4 regions of the Saccharopolyspora phatthalungensis genome follow, and region 1 is predicted to be linked to each of the others. Evidence: riboswitches for the same ligand, from Rfam matches in the RefSeq annotation. Region 1 holds a riboswitch; each other region holds the start of a gene.
The links. A riboswitch is a leader RNA that binds a small molecule or an ion and turns the genes downstream of it on or off. The one in region 1 is predicted to bind cobalamin.
Positions count from the first base shown of each region.

Region 2: it holds a riboswitch for cobalamin, as region 1 does, so the genes downstream of both, metE (5-methyltetrahydropteroyltriglutamate--homocysteine S-methyltransferase) here and cobN (cobaltochelatase subunit CobN) in region 1, are expected to answer to the same signal.
Region 3: it holds a riboswitch for cobalamin, as region 1 does, so the genes downstream of both, BJ970_RS03535 (ribonucleoside-diphosphate reductase subunit alpha) here and cobN (cobaltochelatase subunit CobN) in region 1, are expected to answer to the same signal.
Region 4: it holds a riboswitch for cobalamin, as region 1 does, so the genes downstream of both, BJ970_RS31355 (pyridoxal-phosphate dependent enzyme) here and cobN (cobaltochelatase subunit CobN) in region 1, are expected to answer to the same signal.

Region 1 is NZ_JACHIW010000001.1:3,335,519-3,340,111, forward strand. It holds gene cobN (cobaltochelatase subunit CobN) at 1-2,425, opposite strand, end outside; cobalamin riboswitch at 2,520-2,706, opposite strand; gene cobG (precorrin-3B synthase) at 2,816-4,060, shown strand; gene BJ970_RS15450 (precorrin-8X methylmutase) at 4,093-4,593, shown strand, end outside.
Region 2 is NZ_JACHIW010000002.1:461,922-466,514, forward strand. It holds gene metE (5-methyltetrahydropteroyltriglutamate--homocysteine S-methyltransferase) at 1-1,642, opposite strand, end outside; cobalamin riboswitch at 1,775-2,031, opposite strand; gene BJ970_RS29135 (RNA polymerase sigma factor) at 2,341-2,835, shown strand; gene BJ970_RS29140 (methylated-DNA--[protein]-cysteine S-methyltransferase) at 2,835-3,452, shown strand; gene BJ970_RS29145 (2OG-Fe(II) oxygenase) at 3,449-4,177, shown strand; partial or broken gene BJ970_RS29150 (DNA-3-methyladenine glycosylase I) at 4,192-4,383, shown strand.
Region 3 is NZ_JACHIW010000001.1:804,647-809,239, forward strand. It holds gene BJ970_RS03530 (glycoside hydrolase family 3 protein) at 1-1,638, opposite strand, end outside; cobalamin riboswitch at 1,756-1,970, shown strand; gene BJ970_RS03535 (ribonucleoside-diphosphate reductase subunit alpha) at 2,085-4,469, shown strand; gene BJ970_RS03540 (ribonucleotide-diphosphate reductase subunit beta) at 4,544-4,593, shown strand, end outside.
Region 4 is NZ_JACHIW010000002.1:1,106,081-1,110,673, forward strand. It holds gene BJ970_RS31345 (MFS transporter) at 42-1,454, shown strand; gene BJ970_RS31350 (hypothetical protein) at 1,920-2,441, shown strand; cobalamin riboswitch at 2,629-2,799, shown strand; gene BJ970_RS31355 (pyridoxal-phosphate dependent enzyme) at 2,996-3,730, shown strand; gene BJ970_RS31360 (MFS transporter) at 3,664-4,593, shown strand, end outside.

The DNA.
Region 1 (4,593 bases):
GGCCGGTGGGCAGGACGTTGACCAGCCCGCGCAGCGGCGACCCGCTGGGACCGGCCGGAACGTAACCACCTTCGAGGGCGTGCAGCGTCGCGCTCATCTCGTCGGTCGTCGCGGCCAGTCGCGGCACCACCTCGGTCGCGGCGAATTCCAGCACCTGGACGACCGCGTCCTCGGCGTGGCCGAGCACCTCCCGGCAGACCTCCGGCGCCGAACCGGGGGTCCAGCCGCGGTCCTCCATCGCTTGGACCAGGGCGTGCGCGCGGGTCTCGATGTCGTCGACCTGCCCGCGAGCCGCACTGCCGTCTTCGTCGAGCCCGAGCGCTTCCCGCAATCCGGGCAGCGCGCCGCTCTGCCCGCTCCACATCTGGCGCGCGCGCAGCATCGCAAGGACGAGGTTGACCCGGGCTTCGCTGGTCGGGGCATCGCCGAGCACGTGCAGGCCGTCGCGGATCTGGGCGTCCTTGACCTCGCACAACCACCCGTCGACGTGCAGCAGCATGTCGTCGAACTCCGCGTCGTGCGGCCGTTCTTCGAGCCCGAGATCGTGGTCGAGCTTGGCGGCCTGCATCAGCGTCCAGATCTGGCTGCGGATGGCGGGCAGCTTCGCCGGATCCATCGCGGCGATGTTGGCGTGTTCGTCGAGGAGCTGTTCCAGCCGGGCGATGTCGCCGTAGCTCTCCGCACGGGCCATCGGCGGCACGAGGTGGTCGACCAGGGTGGCGTGCACCCGGCGTTTGGCCTGCGTGCCCTCGCCGGGGTCGTTGACCAAGAACGGGTAGATCAGCGGGAGATCGGCCAGCGCGGCGTCCGGGGCGCAGGAGGCGGACATGCCCGCCGTCTTCCCGGGCAGCCATTCGAGGTTGCCGTGCTTGCCCAGGTGCACCATTGCGTGGGCGCCGAACTCGTCGATCAGCCAGCGGTAGGCCGCCAGGTAGTGGTGGCTCGGTGGCAGGTCCGGGTCGTGGTAGATCGCGATCGGGTTCTCGCCGAAACCGCGGGGCGGCTGCACCATGAGCACGACGTTGCCCGCTCGGATGGCGGCGAGGACGATCTCGCCGTCCGGGTCCTGGGAGCGGTCGACGAACAGCTCTCCTGGCGGCGGGCCCCAGTGCTGCTCGATCTCGGCGCGCAGGTCCTCGGGCAGCGTCGAGAACCAGCTCGCGTAGCGGGTAGCGGGGATGCGGATCGGGTTGCCGCTGAGCTGTTCCTCGGACAGCCAGTCGCGGTCCTGACCACCGGCGGCGATCAGCGCGTGGATCAGGGCGTCGCCGTCCTGGGCCGCGACGCCGGGCAGTGCGTCGGGGCCGTCTGCTGGGCCGATGTCGTAGCCGTGCTCCCGCAGCGCTCGCAGCAGGCGGACCGCGCTGACGGGGGTGTCCAGACCGACCGCGTTGCCGATCCGGGAGTGCTTGGTCGGGTAGGCCGACAGCATCAGCGCCAGGCGCTTGTCCTGCGGTGGGACGTGCCGCAGCGTGGCGTGCCGGACCGCGATTCCGGCGACCCTGGCGGCCCGTTCCGGGTCGGCCACGTAGACGGGCAGCCCCTGAGAGTCGTTTTCCTTGAAGGAGAACGGCACGGTGATCAGCCGGCCGTCGAACTCGGGCACCGCGACCTGGGTGGCCATGTCCAGCGGCGACAGGCCCTCGTCGTTTTCCTCCCAGGCGGCGCGGGTGCTGGTCAGGCACAGCCCCTGCAGGATCGGGATGTCGAGTTCGGCGAGCGCGCCGACGTCCCACGCCTCGTCGTCACCGCCGGCCGAAGCGGTGGCGGGCTTGGTGCCTCCCGCGGCGAGCACGGTGACGATCAGCGCGTCGGCGCGGCCCAGCTGCTCAAGCAGTTGGGGGTCGGGTGTCCGCAGGGACGCGCAGAACAGCGGCAGCGCTTGGCCCCCGGCGTCCTCGATCGCCTCGCACAGCGCGTGCGCGAACGCGGTGTTGCCAGCCATGTGGTGCGCGCGGTAGTAGAGCACCGCAACGGTCGGCCCTTCGTTGCGCCGGGGCGTCCGTTCCAGTGCGCCCCAGGTCGGGGTCTCTACCGGCGGCTCGAAGCCGTGTCCGGTGAGCAGAATCGTGTCGGACAGGAAGTGGTGCAGCTCCGCCAAGTTGTCCGGGCCGCCGTGGGCGAGGTAACGGTGCGCTTCGGCGCACACGCCGCCCGGCACGGTCGAACATTCCATCAGTTCGGCGTCCGGGGCCTGTTCACCACCGAGCACGACCACCGGGCGCGGGCCCGCGAGCAGTGCGTCCAGGCCCTCCTCCCAGGCTCGGAGGCCACCGAGCAGCCGGACGACGACGAGGTCCACGCCCTCCAGCAGCGGGGGCAGGTCGTCCGCGCCCAACCGTGCCGGGTTGCCGAGCCGGTACTCGGCGTCGGCGGCCCTCGCGCTGAGCAGATCTGTGTCCGAAGTGGACAGAAGTAGGATCATGCGGGTCGCTCCTCGGCGTGGCGAGCTGCGTGGCTGGGCCTGGGCGCGCGTGCGCGGCGCATGACGGCACCTCTCTCGGGGTCCTCGCCCCGGTTCGTAGGTCGCGGCGACCGGAGTCTCCTGGCTCCCGGATCGATGCTCGCCCCGTCTTCCCATCCGGTCCGGATGGTGACCTCATGGAGTCCGCTCCCCGGTGACAGTGGCGGGACCGCGCCGGATTCGCACCGGCTTCCTCCGCTTGTCGCCGCTGAATGCTGCGACCACTCTCCGCAACGAAGTGATCTTTCGTCAAGTTCGCCAGGCATGATACGTGTCGCACCGCGCCAGACCTTCGCGCCAGGTCGCGCTTGGTTTGCGTCCGCAATTACCGGGGCCCGTAGTATCGGCCGGGTGTCACACAGAGCCAGACCGGAGCGGGATGCGTGTCCCGGCGCGCTGCGGGTGCACAAGGCAGCCGATGGGGGGCTGGCACGGATCCGTGTTCCGGGGGGCGTGCTCACGCCGAGCCAGGTGCGGGCGCTGGCGGAGGTCGCGGCCCTCGGCGACGGCGGTGTGGAGCTCACCTCGCGGGCGAATGTGCAGGTGCGCGGCCTACCGGCGGGAGCGGAGCGGGAGCTCGCCGCGCGGCTTCGGGCCGCCGGGCTGTTGCCGTCGGCAACGCACGAGCGGGTCCGCAACATCATCGGCTCTCCGTCTGCGGACGGCGGCGAGCTGATGGACGTGCGAGCGGTGGCGGGAAAACTCGATACAGCGCTGTGTGAGACACCGTCACTGGCCGTGCTACCCGGACGTTTTCTTTTCGCCGTCGATGACGGCCGGGCAGACGTGATCTCGCTCGGTGCCGATGTCGGACTGCTCGCCTTGCGCACCGACAGCGTGGCGCTGGTGCTCGCGGGCGTGGATTCCGGGGTGCGATCGACCCCGAGCCGGGCGGCCGCAGTCGCGATCGCCGCGGCGGAGGCGTTCCTGGCGGAAAAGACCGCGCAGGGTTGCTCGGCGTGGCGGCTGGCCGAGCTCGACGACGGAGTGCGACGGGTCACCGATCGGCTGGCCGCGACATTGGGCGTCGTCCCGGCGCAGCCGCTCCCGGTGCCGTCGGCGCAGTTGGCCACGCATGCGCAGGTCGGCCAGACGCGCCGCCTCGACGGGACGGTCGCGGTGGTGGCCGGGGCACCACTGGGCCGCCTGTCGCGAGACCAGATGGATATCATCGGCGCAGCGTCCGACACCGCGGGCGAACTTCGCCTGACGCCTTGGCGGACCGTCGTCCTGCCCGGTTTGCGGCCGGACGAAGCCGGTCGGTGGATGTCGGACCTGGGCGCGCGAGGGCTGCTCGTAGATCCGTTCTCGGACGGTGTCGGGGTGACCGCGTGCACTGGTCGTCCCGGGTGCGCGAAAGCACGGGCCGATGTCCGCGAGGACGCCCGGCGCACGCTGCGAGCCCCGTCCGGCGGTGCGCTGCCGGTGCATTGGTCGGGTTGCGAGCGGCGCTGCGGCCGACCGCAGGGGCGCGTTGTGGAAGTACTCGCCACCGATGCCGGCTATGAGGTCGGTCTCGACGATGAGGCATGGATGTCGGAAGCCGATGCCGACCAGGTGTCCGCCGCGCTCGACGCGGCACGGAGGAATGTGTGAACGAGAACAACGGGCCGTCCCGCTACCGCGGGGTGCCCGAATACATCCGGGAAGGAGCGGAGATCTATCGCCGCTCCTTCGCCACGATCCGTGCGGAAACCGACCTGGCCGGCCTGCCGCCGGAGGTGGCCGGCGTAGCGGTACGCATGATCCACGCCTGCGGCATGGTCGACCTGGTCGATGATCTCGCGTACTCGCGGGACGTGGTGATCAACGCGCGAGCCGCGCTCCGCGACGGAGCGCCGGTGCTGTGCGACGCCGCGATGGTCGCCGCCGGCGTGACCCGACGCCGCCTGCCCACCGACAACGCCGTGATCTGCACGTTGTCCGACGAGCGCGTCCCGGGGCTGGCCCGCGAACTGGGGACGACGCGCAGCGCCGCGGCCTTGGAGCTGTGGCGCGACCGGTTAGCGGGCTCGGTCGTCGCGATCGGCAACGCGCCGACGGCACTGTTCCGGCTGCTGGAAATGATCGAGGACGGGGCCCCGAAACCCGCTGCGGTGCTGGGATTGCCCGTCGGATTCATCGGCGCC
Region 2 (4,593 bases), on a different contig from region 1:
GCGCATAACTCGCCCATTCGATCGTGATCGGCTTCGGGCGGGAGACATCGCCGAACAGGATCGGCGGCCGCACGCACCGCGACCCGTAGGACTGCACCCAGCCGTTGTCGGTGCTGGCGAAGCCGTCCAGGTATTCGGCGAAGTACTGCACCATGTCGTTGCGTTCGGGTTCGCCGTGGACCAGGACATCGAGCCCGAGTTCTTCCTGGAGGTGGATCACCCGCTCGATCTCCTCGCGCATCCGCTGCCGATAAGTCGCCTGGTCGATGCGGCCGGCGCGCAACGCGGCCCGCGCCTTGCGGACGTCGGTGGTCTGCGGAAACGATCCGATCGTCGTGGTCGGCAACGGCGGCAGGCGCAAGGACTTCTGCTGGGCGGCGCGCCTGTTCTCGTAGTCACTGCGCGTGGTGTACTCCGGCCGCATTGCCTGCAGCCGAGCCCGCACGCGATTGTTGCGCACCCGGTCGGCTTGGGCGCGGTCGGCGACGGCCGCACGGGCCGCGGCCAGTTCCTCGGCCACCGCGTCGCGGCCTGCCTGCAACGCCCGGCCGAGGACGACCACTTCGCGGACCTTCTGCTCGGCGAAGGCCAACCAGGATTTGACCTGCGGATCGAGATTCTCTTCTGCCTCGACGTCATACGGCACGTGCAATAGGGAGCACGACGTGCTAACGGCAACCTCGCTTGCCGAGCCGAGCAGCGTCGCAGCGGTCGCAAGCGCCTTGTCGAGATCGGTGCGCCAAACATTGCGCCCGTCGACCAGCCCGGCTACCAAGGTCTTGTCCTGCAACCCGCGGACCGACGACAAGGAGTCCACTGTCGACGTCCCGGCGACCAGATCGACACCGATGGCCTCGACCGGGCTGGAGGCCAGCACCTGCAACGCCGCACCGAGATCGCCGAAATAGCCCGCGACCAACAGGTTCGGACGCTCGCCCAGAGCACCGAGCCGCTGGTAGGCCTCGCGCAGCGCATCCAGCTCCGGCTGCGAGCGGTCGGCGGCGAACGCGGGTTCGTCCAGTTGCACCCACTCCACGCCGGCTCGGTACAGCTCGCCCAGCAGCTCGGCGTAAGCGTCGAGGAGCCCAGCCAGCTTGTCCAACGGCCGGAACGCCTCCGGAGCTCCGGCGGCGGGCTTGGACAGCAGCAGGAAGGTCAGCGGGCCCACCAGCACCGGGCGGGTGGTCACGCCCGCTTCGGCGGCCTCCCGGTACTGCTCCACCGGGGTCCGGTCGGCCAGCGAGAAGCGCGTGTCCGGACCGATCTCGGGCACCAGGTAGTGGTAGTTGGTGTCGAACCACTTGGTCATCTCCAGCGGCGGCATCGACTCGACGCCGCGCGCCATGGCGAAGTAGGTGTCCAACGGGCCCAACCCGAGCTCGGCGTAGCGCGGCGGGACCGCACCGAAGGTGACCGCGGTGTCCAGCACCTGGTCGTAGAACGAAAAAGTGTTGCCCGGTACCGAGTCCAGGCCCGCATCCCGTAGCGCGCGCCAAGAATCGAGCCGCAGTTCGCGCGCGACCGCGCGCAGTTCCGCTTCGCCGGTGCGGGACGACCAGTAGCTCTCCAATGCGCGCTTCAATTCCCGGTTGGGGCCGATCCGGGGGTAGCCGAGTACGGTCGATCCGATCTTGCTGGTCAAGGCCCTCTCCTCGCGAGCTCGACGACAAATGCCCCGAGGTCAGGGAAAGAGCAGGCGAACCGGCAGGCGCCGCGCGACACGGGCCGGTCGTCCGCCAGGCCCTCCCGCGAGACCTCGGACCGCGCGCACCACTCGGTGCGCGCACCGGTGGCAGGTCTTCGGACTCGCGGGCAGGTCCCGGCCGTTGCCGGGGTTCCTACTGGCCGTCGCTTCCCAGGCACGCGTGCCCAGTGCTGCGCCCGGTCTGCTCAGACCGGGGACGGCGGTCGTTCCCACTCACCGCTGCGGGGCAGTCCCGGACTCGCACCGGGTTCCCTCTTGCCTCGCCCACCCGCGGATGCGACTTCAGTCGCGCTTGGGGCGGACGAACCACCAGCACAACGGAGGCTACCGACTGCAAGGCCGTTGGCAAGAGGCCGACGCACCTGGACGGTGTCCGCGCATCCGGTGACTTCCGCGCTGAACACCCCTTTCCCACCCGTGCCCGCACCACGGATGAGAGGCTCGTCACTCAGTGTCGTGCGGACGTGACCGGGCTGGCACTCCGTTCCCCGCTGCACGGACCTTGAACGCAGCGGAACCGCTGGCGGCGGGGTCGGGCGTGTGCGGCCAGCGGAACGAACCAGGTCGGGTGACGATCACGTCAACGGTGCTGGATCCGCATCTCACGTTCCGCGGGGCCCGGCCGTCTACGGGGAGTGAAAGTGAGACCGTTCGAGCAGATCGTCGACGAGTACGGCCCGATGGTGCTGCGAGTGTGCCGAGCCGTGCTCGGACCAGCCGACGCCGAAGACGCCTGGTCGGAGACCTTCCTGGCCGCGCTGCGCGCCTACCCGGAGCTCGCCGAGGACGCCAACGTGGAGGCGTGGCTGGTCACGATCGCGCACCGCAAGGCGGTCGACGTCACCCGGGCAACGGCGCGTCGACCCGTGGTCGTGGCGCGCCTGCCCGAGCGGCCCAGCACCGCCGGCCGTCCGGAGGACTGGGACGGCGACCTGTGGGCAGCGTTGAGCGCGCTGCCGACCAAACAACGCATGGCCGTGGCCTACCACTACCTGGCGGGGCTGCCCTACGCCGAAATCGCCGAGATCATCGGCGGCAGTACGGATGCGGCCCGCCGCGCCGCGGCCGACGGCATCAAAACCCTGCGCGCGACGTATCGACGCGCCACGAGCGTAGGAGGGGAAGCGTGATGATGGCGATCCACGAATCCGACGACAGGCACCTGTTCGATGCGCTCCCGGCGATCGACTTCGACGTCAGCAAGCGACTGCACTTCGAGCTGGTGCACGCGGCCCGGCGGGAGGGGCTGCTGGACGTCTCCTACCGCACGATCGACACCCCGGTGGGCGAGCTGCTGCTGGCCGCGACCGAGCTCGGCCTGGTGCGGGTCGCGTACACCAGGCAGGGGCATGACCGGGTCCTGGAGTCGCTGGCCAAGTTGATCAGCCCCCGCATCCTGCGGGCAACCGACCGACTGGACGAGGTCGCCCGCCAGATCGAGCAGTACTTCACCAAGCGGCGGCGCGCCTTCGACCTGCCGCTGGACTGGCGCCTCTCCCGCGGGTTCCGGCTGAACGTGCTGTCCCACCTGCCCGACATCGCCTACGGCAACACGGCCAGCTATGCCGATGTCGCGGCGGCTGCGGGCAGCCCCCGAGCGGTGCGCGCAGTGGGTTCCGCGTGCGCGACCAACCCGCTGCCGGTGGTGGTGCCATGCCACCGCGTCGTGCGTTCGGACGGAACGGCGGGCGGATACGTCGGCGGGCTGGAGGCCAAGACGACCCTGTTGAACCTGGAGGCATCATGAGCACGCCGAAGGCGGACCGGTACGCGAAGCGGGTCTCCGGCGCGGACTGGCAGACGGTTGCCGCCGAGGTCAACGACTACGGGTGCGCACTGCTGCCGCAGTTGCTGACCGCCGACGAGTGCGAACGGATCGCGGCCCTGTGGAACGAGCCCGAGCACTTCCGCGCGACGATCAATCTGCGCCGCCACCGCTTCGGAGACAACGGCGACTACCACTACTTCGCCGCGCCCTTCCCCGAGCCGGTGGAGAAGCTGCGACAGGCCCTGTACCCGCGGCTGCTGCCGATCGCCCAGGACTGGTACGACAAGCTCGGCCGGGAAGCGGAATGGCCGGACACCCTTGACGAGTGGCTGGACATCTGCCATCGGGCCGGGCAGACCCGCCCGACCCCTATCCTGCTGCGCTACGAGCAGGGCGGCTGGAACGCGCTGCACCGCGATCTCTACGGCGACAAGGTGTTCCCGCTGCAGGTCGTGATCAACCTCAACGCACCGGGGACCGACCACACCGGAGGCGAGTTCCTGTTGGTGGAGCAGCGCCCGCGGGCCCAATCGCGGGGGACCGCAACGCTGATCCCGCAGGGCCACGGACTGGTGTTCACCACCCGCGACCGGCCGGTGCGCTCGGCTCGCGGTTGGTCTGCCTGCCCCGTGCGGCACGGGGTCTCCGCGGTCCGCTCCGGATGCCGCCACACGTTGGGCCTGGTCTTCCACGACGCCGCCTGATGAGTTACACGCACCCGCGGACGATCGCCGAGATCCCCACCACCTCGCCGGAATCCGTTGCGCTGTCAAAGGCGCTACGCGCCAAGGGATTCGCGTTCGTCGGACCGACGACGATGTTCGCGCTGATGGAGGCCATCGGCATGGTCGATACGCACCTCGTCGACAGCCACCGCCGCGGCACCTCCGGCATCTGGCGGCACCCCTGACCTGGGTGACGGCCGATTCAGCGCGAAATCGCGCCGACTCCAGGCGCACCGGCGTCCGGTCGGGCGCGGCCACCGGCGTGCGGTGACCGCGGCGACGGGTGTTGATCAGGCCGCCCAGCTGGGTTGTCGGCCCGCTCCCGTCGGGACAATTCCGCGGTGCTCCGAAACTTGATCTTGTTTTAGGAGGCGCGGCCGTCTCGGACGACTCTC
Region 3 (4,593 bases), 2.5 Mb from region 1:
GAGTTCGGTCGCGTGGTCCCACTCCGACGCGCGGTGGCCGATCCCGACGCCCACGGGCCCGGAGGAGCCCTGCGGGGAGAACTCCACGGTCAGCGCGGCCTGCCCCGAGGCGTCCAGGTCCGACTCCACGAGCATGACGTTGAACCGCTGTTCCGGCGGTTCCAGCATGTCCCCCATGGGATCGTCGACGCTGTCGGCGCGCGTCACGTCCGCAGCCAGCACCTCCCGACCGGAGATCTCGACGCGGAAGTGCCCGGTGCCGTTGACCCCGAACACGTGCTCCCCAACGTCGATTTGAAGCTTTCCTCGCATCCGCAACGATTTCGCCCCGGAAGGCAGGCCCCCGAGCCACAGCAGCCGGTCGGTGCCGCGCAGCTCGCTGTCGAGGACCTCGCCGGAGCCGTCCAGGTACTCGACCCGAAAGCCCGCCCCTTCGCCGACCGGATCGGTGATCTCGGCTCGCGGGATCACGTCGAGCAGCCGGCGGTGCCGGACACCGCGCTGGTACACCACGTCCGTCCCGGGCAACGCGGCCCGCAATCCGTCCAGCGGCGTCACCACGTGCGGCGGGCTAACGTGCGACGATCCACCGCCCTGTACCGCGGGAATGGTGGCGTTCTCGCCGATCACGGCGACCTTGGCAACCTTCGGGTCGATCGGCAGCAGCGGCGCGTCGCCCACCACTTCGTTGCGAAGCAGCACGAATCCCCGCGCCGCCAGCACCCGGATGACCGGCCTGGCCTGCTCCGACGGGCCGTCTCCGGGTTTCGAGTCCGCGAAGGCGCCGACGCGTGCCGCCAGCCGCAACACCCGCAGCACCTTGTCGTCGAGGACCCTCTCGGAAACCTTGCCCTGCTCCACGGCCGTCGCGAGTTTCCCGTCGCTCCACGGGCTTTTCGGGCCGGGCATGGCCAGGTCGAGGCCGCCGAGGGCCGCCGCCTCGACCGATCGGGTGGCGAACCAGTCCGACACGAGCATGCCGTCCCACGCCCACTCACCCTTGAGGATGTCGTTGACCAGCACGGAATTCTCGGTCATCGTGTGGCCGTTCACCGAGTTGTAGGCGGCCATCAGCGCCCACGGCGAAGCCTTCGCGATGACCCGCTCGAACGGTTTGAGGTAGACCTCTCGCAACGTCTGATCGTCGATCACGGCGTCGTAACTGAGCCGCTCGGTTTCGCTGTCGTTGGCTACGTAGTGCTTCGGGGTCGCGGCCACCCCGCGCGACTGAATACCCGCGACGATCTCGGCCCCGATCTCGGCGATCAGCAGCGGATCCTCCGACAAGTTCTCGAAATGCCGTCCGCCAAAGGGACTTCGGTGCACGTTGACCGTCGGTGCCAGCACCACGTGCACGCCCCGGCGGCGCGCCTCGTCGCCGAACAGCTCTCCCATGATGCGTGCCGACGCCCGGTCCCACGTCGCGGCCAGCGCGGACGCCACCGGCAACAACAGCGACGGGTCGCGCTCGTCCCAGGCCGTGCCGCGCACCCCATTCGGCCCGTCGGAGAGCACCAGCGACCGCAGTCCGATCTGGGGCATCGGGTGCAGGGTCCATAAGTCCGCCCCCGTGAGCAACCTTGCCTTATCCGCCACAGTCAGCCGCGAGACCAACGACCGCAGCTTCGCCTCGTCCACTGGTACCCCTTTCGCCCGGCTCCGGCCGCCCAGTCTCTGCTACCTCGCCCGCGCTGTCGACCAAGACCGCGACACGCCGTTATCTGCCCATGCACGTCACATCCAAACCCAACATGTAGTGTGTCGCTCGCTGGTGGTTCACCGGAAGCGTCCGGTGAGGCAAGAGGGAACCCGGTGCGAATCCGGGACTGCCCCGCAGCGGTGAACGGGAACGACCGTCGTGACCCGGCTGCCGAACGGTAGCGGGTTAAGGCACTGGGCAAGAAGCCCGGGAAGCCACGACCAGTAGGCCGCCCGTGAGTCCGAAGACCTGCCGCCGGTGCACGCGAGAAAGCGTGCTGTCCGGGACCTCGAGGGCGGGTCCACGCGGACGACCAGCGGTTTCGTGCCGCCGTGGTCTCCTCGTGCGCCGTCGTGGTCCGCCGAGCTCGCGAGGGAGAGAGCCCGTGACGGCGACACTCAACGACTGGACCCGTGTGTCCACTGTGGTCCACCAGGCCTGCGCCGGGCTGCCCGGCGTTTCGGCGGAAGCCGTGCTCGACGAGGTACGTCGCACCGGCTACGCCGGTATCAGCGACGACGAGCTGTCGCTGGCCCAGATCATGGCGGCGCGCACCCTGATCGAGACCGAACCGAACTATTCGCAGGTCACCGCCCGGCTCTTGCTGGACCGGATGCGCCGCGAAGCACTGAGCTTCCTGGGCGAACCGCAGGAGGCCGACCAAGAGGAAATGCGCGACCGCTACCCGGAGTATTTCGCCGACTACGTGCGCCGCGGCATCGAACTGGCCCGGCTCGACCCGGAGCTGGGCACCTTCGACGTTGCCCGACTGGGCCGCGCGCTGGTGCCCGAACGCGACCTGACCTTCGGTTTCCTCGGCCTGCAGACCCTGTACGACCGCTACTTCCTGCACCACGACGGCACCCGGTTCGAGTTGCCGCAGGCGTTTTTCATGCGGGTCGCGATGGGGCTGGCGCTGCGTGAAGACGACCGCGAGGCCAGGGCGATCGAGTTTTACCACCTGTTGTCGTCGTTTGACTTCATGTGCTCGACGCCGACCCTGTTCAATTCCGGTACGACCCGGCCGCAGTTGTCGTCCTGCTTTCTGACCACTGTGGACGACAATTTGTCCGGGATCTTCCACTCGATCAGCAACAACGCGCTGCTGTCGAAGTACGCCGGTGGGCTGGGCAACGACTGGACACCGGTGCGCGGTATCGGCGCGCACATCAACGGCACCAACGGCAAGTCCCAGGGCGTGGTGCCGTTTTTGAAGATCGCCAATGACACCGCGGTGGCGGTGAACCAGGGCGGTCGGCGCAAGGGAGCGGTGTGCGCGTATCTGGAGACCTGGCATATCGATGTCGAGGAGTTCCTTGACCTGCGCAAGAACACCGGGGACGAGCGCCGCCGCACCCACGACATGAACACCGCGAACTGGGTGCCCGACGAGTTCCTGCGCCGCGTCGAGGCCGACGAGCAGTGGACGCTGTTCTCTCCGGACGAGACCCCCGACCTGCATGACCTGTACGGCCAAGCGTTCGCCGACCGCTACCGCGCCTACGAGCAGGCCGCCGACCGAGGCGAGGTCCGGGTGTTCCGGCGGGTGCGCGCGGTGGAGCTGTGGCGGCGGATGCTGACCATGCTGTTCGAGACCGGTCACCCGTGGATCACCTTCAAGGACCCGTGCAACCTGCGCTCGCCGCAGCAGCACAGCGGGGTCGTGCACTCCTCCAACCTGTGCACCGAGATCACGCTGAACACCAGCGCCGACGAGGTCGCCGTGTGCAACCTCGGGTCGATCAACCTGGCGCGGCATGTCACCGCCGAGGGCATCGACACCGAGCGGCTGGAGCGCACCACGCGTACCGCCGTGCGGATGCTCGACAATGTGATCGACATCAACTTTTACACGATTCCCGAGGCACGTCGCTCCAACCTGCGGCACCGGCCGATCGGGCTCGGACTGATGGGCTTTGCGGATGCGCTGTTCGCCCAGCGCATCCCGGCGTCTTCGCCGGCCGCGGTCGAGTTCGCCGACCGCAGCATGGAGCAGATCAGCTACCACGCCATCGCCGCGTCCAGCCGGCTGGCGGCCGAGCGAGGCCGGTACGAGTCCTTCGACGGGTCGCTGTGGAGCCGGGGAATCCTGCCCATCGATTCGCTGGAGCTGCTCGCCGACGCCCGCGATGGTGACGTCGACCTGGACCGAACGTCCACTATGGACTGGAAGGCGTTGCGGGAGCGGGTCCGGCGGGACGGCATGCGGAACTCCAACGTGATGGCCATCGCACCGACCGCCACGATCTCCAACATCTGCGGGGTCAACCAGTCCATCGAGCCGGTCTACCGCAACCTGTACGTCAAGGCGAACATGTCCGGGGACTTCACCGTGGTCAACCCGCACCTGGTCGCGGACCTCAAGCGGGCGGGCCTCTGGGACTCCGCGATGGTCGCCGACCTGAAGTTCTTCGACGGCAGCCTGGCCGCGATCGACCGGGTTCCCGCCGAGCTCAAGGCCCTGTACGCGACGGCGTTCGAGGTCGAACCGCACTGGCTGGTCGAGGCGGCGGCGCGTCGCCAGAAGTGGATCGACCAGGCGCAGTCGCTGAACCTCTACGTGTCGCACCCCAGCGGCCGGCTACTCGACGAGCTCTACCGGCTCGCCTGGCGCAAGGGTCTCAAGACCACGTACTACCTGCGCTCCACCAGCGCGACGCACGTGGAGAAGAGCACCCTGCGCGGCACCGACGGCAAGCTCAACGCGGTCCCGACGGAGGCGGCGGTGGCCTGTTCGGTCGAGGACCCGGACTGCGAGGCCTGCCAATAACGGCGACCAGCGGCCCGAGCACCCCATCACATCTCCACAACCGCGGCGACTTTCCCTCCAGGAGCATCAACGGCATGACCTCACCGCAAACACCCTCCTCCGGCGCCGGACTCGGCGAGATCGA
Region 4 (4,593 bases), on a different contig from region 1:
AACCGACCGCTCGCCCGCCCGGAACAAAGGAGTCACGTGCGATGGCTGAACTGGTCGTACGCTCCAAACGAGACATCATCGACTACGTCAACTCCCACCCGACCGGCACGCGGCGAACCAAGATCCTCGCCTTCATCGCGCTGGGCGGAGTGTTCGTCGATGCCTACGACTTCACCAGCCTCGGCATCGGCATCGACTCGCTCAAGCACCAGCTCGGGCTGAGCCCGTTCGAGCTCGGCAGCGTCACCGCGATCATGGCGGTCGGCGCGATGCTGGGCGCGCTGGTCGGCGGCTACGTCGTCGACAAGATCGGACGGTTCAAGCTCTTCATCCTCGACCTCGCCCTGTTCGTCGTCGCCGCGATCGGCGCCGGACTGTCCCCGAACCTCGAACTCCTGCTGCTGTTCCGGTTCCTGCTCGGCGTCGGCGTGGGCATCGACATGCCGGTGACGTTCAGCTTCGTCGCCGAATTCACCAACAGCAAGGACAAGGGCAAGTACGTCAACTTCTGGCAGTCCATCTGGTATCTGGCGGTGGTCTCCACCGGCCTGATCGTGATGCCGTTCTACTTCGCCGGCGTGACGGAGAACCTCTGGCGGTGGGCGGTCGGGTTCGGCGCCGTGCCGGCCCTGATCGTGCTGCTACTGCGACTCGCCTACACCGAGGAAAGCCCCATGTGGGCAGCGCACAACCTCGGGCTGCACGAGGCGGGGAAGATCCTGGAGAAGAGCTACGGCATCCAGGTCCGGGTGAAACCCGACGCCACCGCCGAACAGGCCGCGCCGCGGCGAAAGGTCGGCATCGGCGAAATCTTCACCTCCCGGTTCCGCGCCCGGACCGTGCTGGCGTCGGTGATCAGCGGAACACAGGCGATTCAGTATTACGCGGTCGGCTTCTACATCCCGGTGATCGCCGCGATGATCTTCGGGGCGGACACCCTGTCGGTCCTGATCGCCACCATCGGCATCAACCTGTTCGGCGTCCTCGGCGGGACAACGCAGCCGTTCCTGACCCACCGGCTCGGACTGCGCAAACTGGCCCTGATCGGGTACGTCATCGTCGCGGCCAGCCTCATCGCCCTTGGAGTACTGGGCAAAACCTCCTGGGCGTATGTGTCGGCGCTGCTCGTTGGCCTGCTGATCTTCGGGCACTCCTTCGGCCCGGGCGCGCAGGGCAAGACGATGGCGGCGCTGTCCTACCCCACCGAAATCCGCGGAGCCGGAATGGGCTGGGCCGAAGGTGTCTCCCGGGTCGGCACGATCATCGGTTTCTACTCTTTCCCGTTGATCCTCGCCTCGTTCGGGCTGTCCACCACCATGCTGCTGCTGACCCTCGTGCCCATCGCGGGCCTCATCACGCTGGGTTCCATCCGCTGGGACCCCGTCGGACAAGACGTGGAAACCTCCGACGACGAGTCGCGCGGCGAGCGCCGGAGCCAACCCGCGCAGTCCTGAAGCACCCCAGGTGCCGGGCGCCTGGTTCGCAAGTACATCTAAACACTCCGCACCCAGGCCGGTGCGTGGCCCACGGCGGGAAACCCGCCAAGGGCCGCGCACCGGTATTACGCTTCGCACAACACCGGCCACTGGCCGTGTTTCGGCGCCCCGCGAAACCGCCCTCCGCGCATGCCTCAATGGACTTGTGCCGTTGACGCGCTGACCACGTTGTTCGCCATCGCCTCTCGCGTGCAACCGATCCAAACCAAAGTCTTCGTGTCCATTCAGGCAATTCCGCGTAGAAAAGCGGGCCACGAACACCGCACAACGCGCCGCACACCCCGGACATCGGTCATCGTGGTGGCAGCCGTCACAGCGAGGACGTCAGGAACCCCCCGCAGCGACGACGCGTGCAGCCCGCCCCGAATCCCGACAACAACACAGCGGGCCGCAGCCGGCCCGCCGCGCAGTTCCATTCCGGAGATGATGACGATGACCGCGACAACATCATGGTTCGCACAGTCGAAACCGATTGACCCGGGAACCGCTGGCGATCAGCCGAGCGAGCTCGCGCAGGATGCCGCGCGCTACGCCGAACTCCTGGGGTGCTCGCTGGACATCGATGCCGCGACGGGACGGATCATCGCCGTGACCGGCGATGCGTTGGATGCCATCACGATGCCTGCCGAACTCGGCACCCGGGTGGCCGCCGGGCTCGCCATCAGCCTGATGTCCGGCCCGATCCTGCGCAGCCCGAACCAGCGCACGTGGACCTTCCTGACCAGGCCGTGCCGGATGGCGACGCACGACGTGCCCGCCGATCTCCGCACCGCGAAGGTCAGCGCGATTGCGCGAGGCACCAAGCTAATCCTGCCGTCGCGGTGGCCGAGCCCGGTCACACCGCATTGGGTGGTAGCACCGACGTCGACCCCACGGACGCTGCCCGGGTGCCAGCCGGTGCTCGGAATCGCGCGCCGGGTCCTGGCCGAGCGCGAAACCGCGTAGAAACGCCTCGCACATATCGAGGCTGCCTCCGCACCGACGAATCCATTGCACCGATAGGACGATGACGGGTTAGTCGCCCGGCACCGCGCCACGAATCCCCCGTGGACCGAGTTGCGCCAGCGCGCAGGAACGAGAGTGATCTCGGGCACGTGTCTTGACGGGCGTCGCCGGGACTGCAAATGTCACCCCACACAAGTTCATTCGACGGCGCCCAGGAAGCCGGTGCGAATCCGGCACGGTCCCGCCACTGTGAATGGGGAGCTACCGCCACCTGTGCCACTGCCGGTGAAACGGCGGGAAGGCGAGCGGAGCGCAGTGATCCATGAGTCAGGAGACTGACGTCGTCGTGCCGATTCGTACGGGGTCGCGGAGCCCCGGAGGAGGTACCTCAGGTGCAGCACCGCGCCGCGCACGTCGCCGTTGTCCGGCATCGCCGCCACAGGCACGTTCGTTTGACGCATCACCCTGACGTCGTCAGCACCGCCATTCCGGCCGCGCAGGTCTGATCACCCCCGTCCGCCGATGGGCGGACCCCGACCTGCGTGGAGACACCTGTGCTCGCTGCTCATCTCTGCCCGTCGTCGGCGCCACATTCGGCCTTACACGCCACGATCGGCCGAGTACGCGCCGAAGACCCGACGCGATCGGCCGCATGGCGGCTCGACAACGTCCGGACCTCGATCGCTTTCCTGACCATCCAAAGTGCACAGCGCCCGCCGCACCCCACGGGCGGGTGGCAACGGAGCAGGCGCGATCGGGTCGGCGAGCTGCTCGCTCGATTACCCGGTGCTTATTGGCCGGACCAGTACAACAACCCGGACAATCCCGCCGGATACCTCGCCCTGGGCCGGGAAATCACTGACCAGTTCCAGCATTTGGATGTCTTGGTGTGCAGTGTCGGCACCGGTGGACACGGTGCCGGGATCGCGCCGGTGGTTCGCGAGCGTTGGCCGCATATCCGGATCGTGGGGTTCGATTCGACCGACTCGACCGTCTTCGGCCAGCCGGCCGCGCACCGGCTGATGCGTGGTTTGGGAAGCAGCATCCATCCGGACAACGTCGCCTACGACATCTTCGATGAAGTGCACTGGATCGGCCCCGCGGAAGCCTTGGACGCGTGCCGCCGGCTCGCCGCCGGCTCGTTCGTCACCGGCGGATGGAGCACCGGTGCCGTCGCTCTGGCCGCCGCGTGGTGCGCTCGGGAGCTGGACTCCGACCTGATGTGCGCGGTGTTCCCGGACGGGCCGCACCGCTACTGGCAGAGCTGGTGCTCGGCGTCCGGAACCTGAGCCAGCAGGGGATGTTCCTGCTCGGGGGAACCGCCGCGGACCGGCTCGGGTGCCGACCGATGATCATCACGGGGTGCGCGCTGCGGGTGGTCTCCTTCGGGTTGTTCGCCGTGTTCACCTCGCTGCCGGGCTTGTGCGCCGCCGCCGTGCTCACCGGTCTGGCGGGTGCCCTGTTCAATCCGGCCGTCCGCACCTACCTCATGCATGAGGCCGGGGACCGACGCGCGGAAGCGTTCGCGGTGTTCAACGTTTTCGCGCACGCCGGGACTCTCGTCGGGCCGCTGCTGGGTGCCGCGTTGCTCACCGTCGACTTCCGGGTGATCGCGTGGGTGGCGGGCATCGCCTTCGCGATTCTCACGGTGGCCCAGATCATCGTGCTGCCCGGCCGGGATCTCCAATCGCAGCAGCACAGTGTGCTAGGGAGCTGGCGCGTGTTGATCAACAACCGCCGCTTCCTGGCGTTCACGCTCGCGTTGTCCGCGTACTTCGCGCTCTACAACCAGCTCTATCTGATGCTTCCGCTGGAAGCACAGCGTGTTTCCGGGCTCAGCGAATCCGTGGCCGCCGTGTTCGTGGTGTCGACCGTGGTCGGCATAGCCGGGCAGGTCCGGATCACGCAGTGGTGTCGGCGGAGGTGGAGCGCGGGTCGATCGGTCTCGCTCGGGCTGATGTGCATGGGCGTGTCCTTCCTCCCTGTGCTGCTGAGCAGTCCGCTGCTCGCAGCGCCGGCCGAGCCGGGCTGGACCGGGGTCGTGCTGGGGTGCCTTCCGGTGCTGCTGGCGACCGTGCTGTTCACGGTCGGCATGGCGGTGACCAATCCGTTCGCGATGGAGTTGCTGCCGATCGTGGGCAGCGAACGGCTG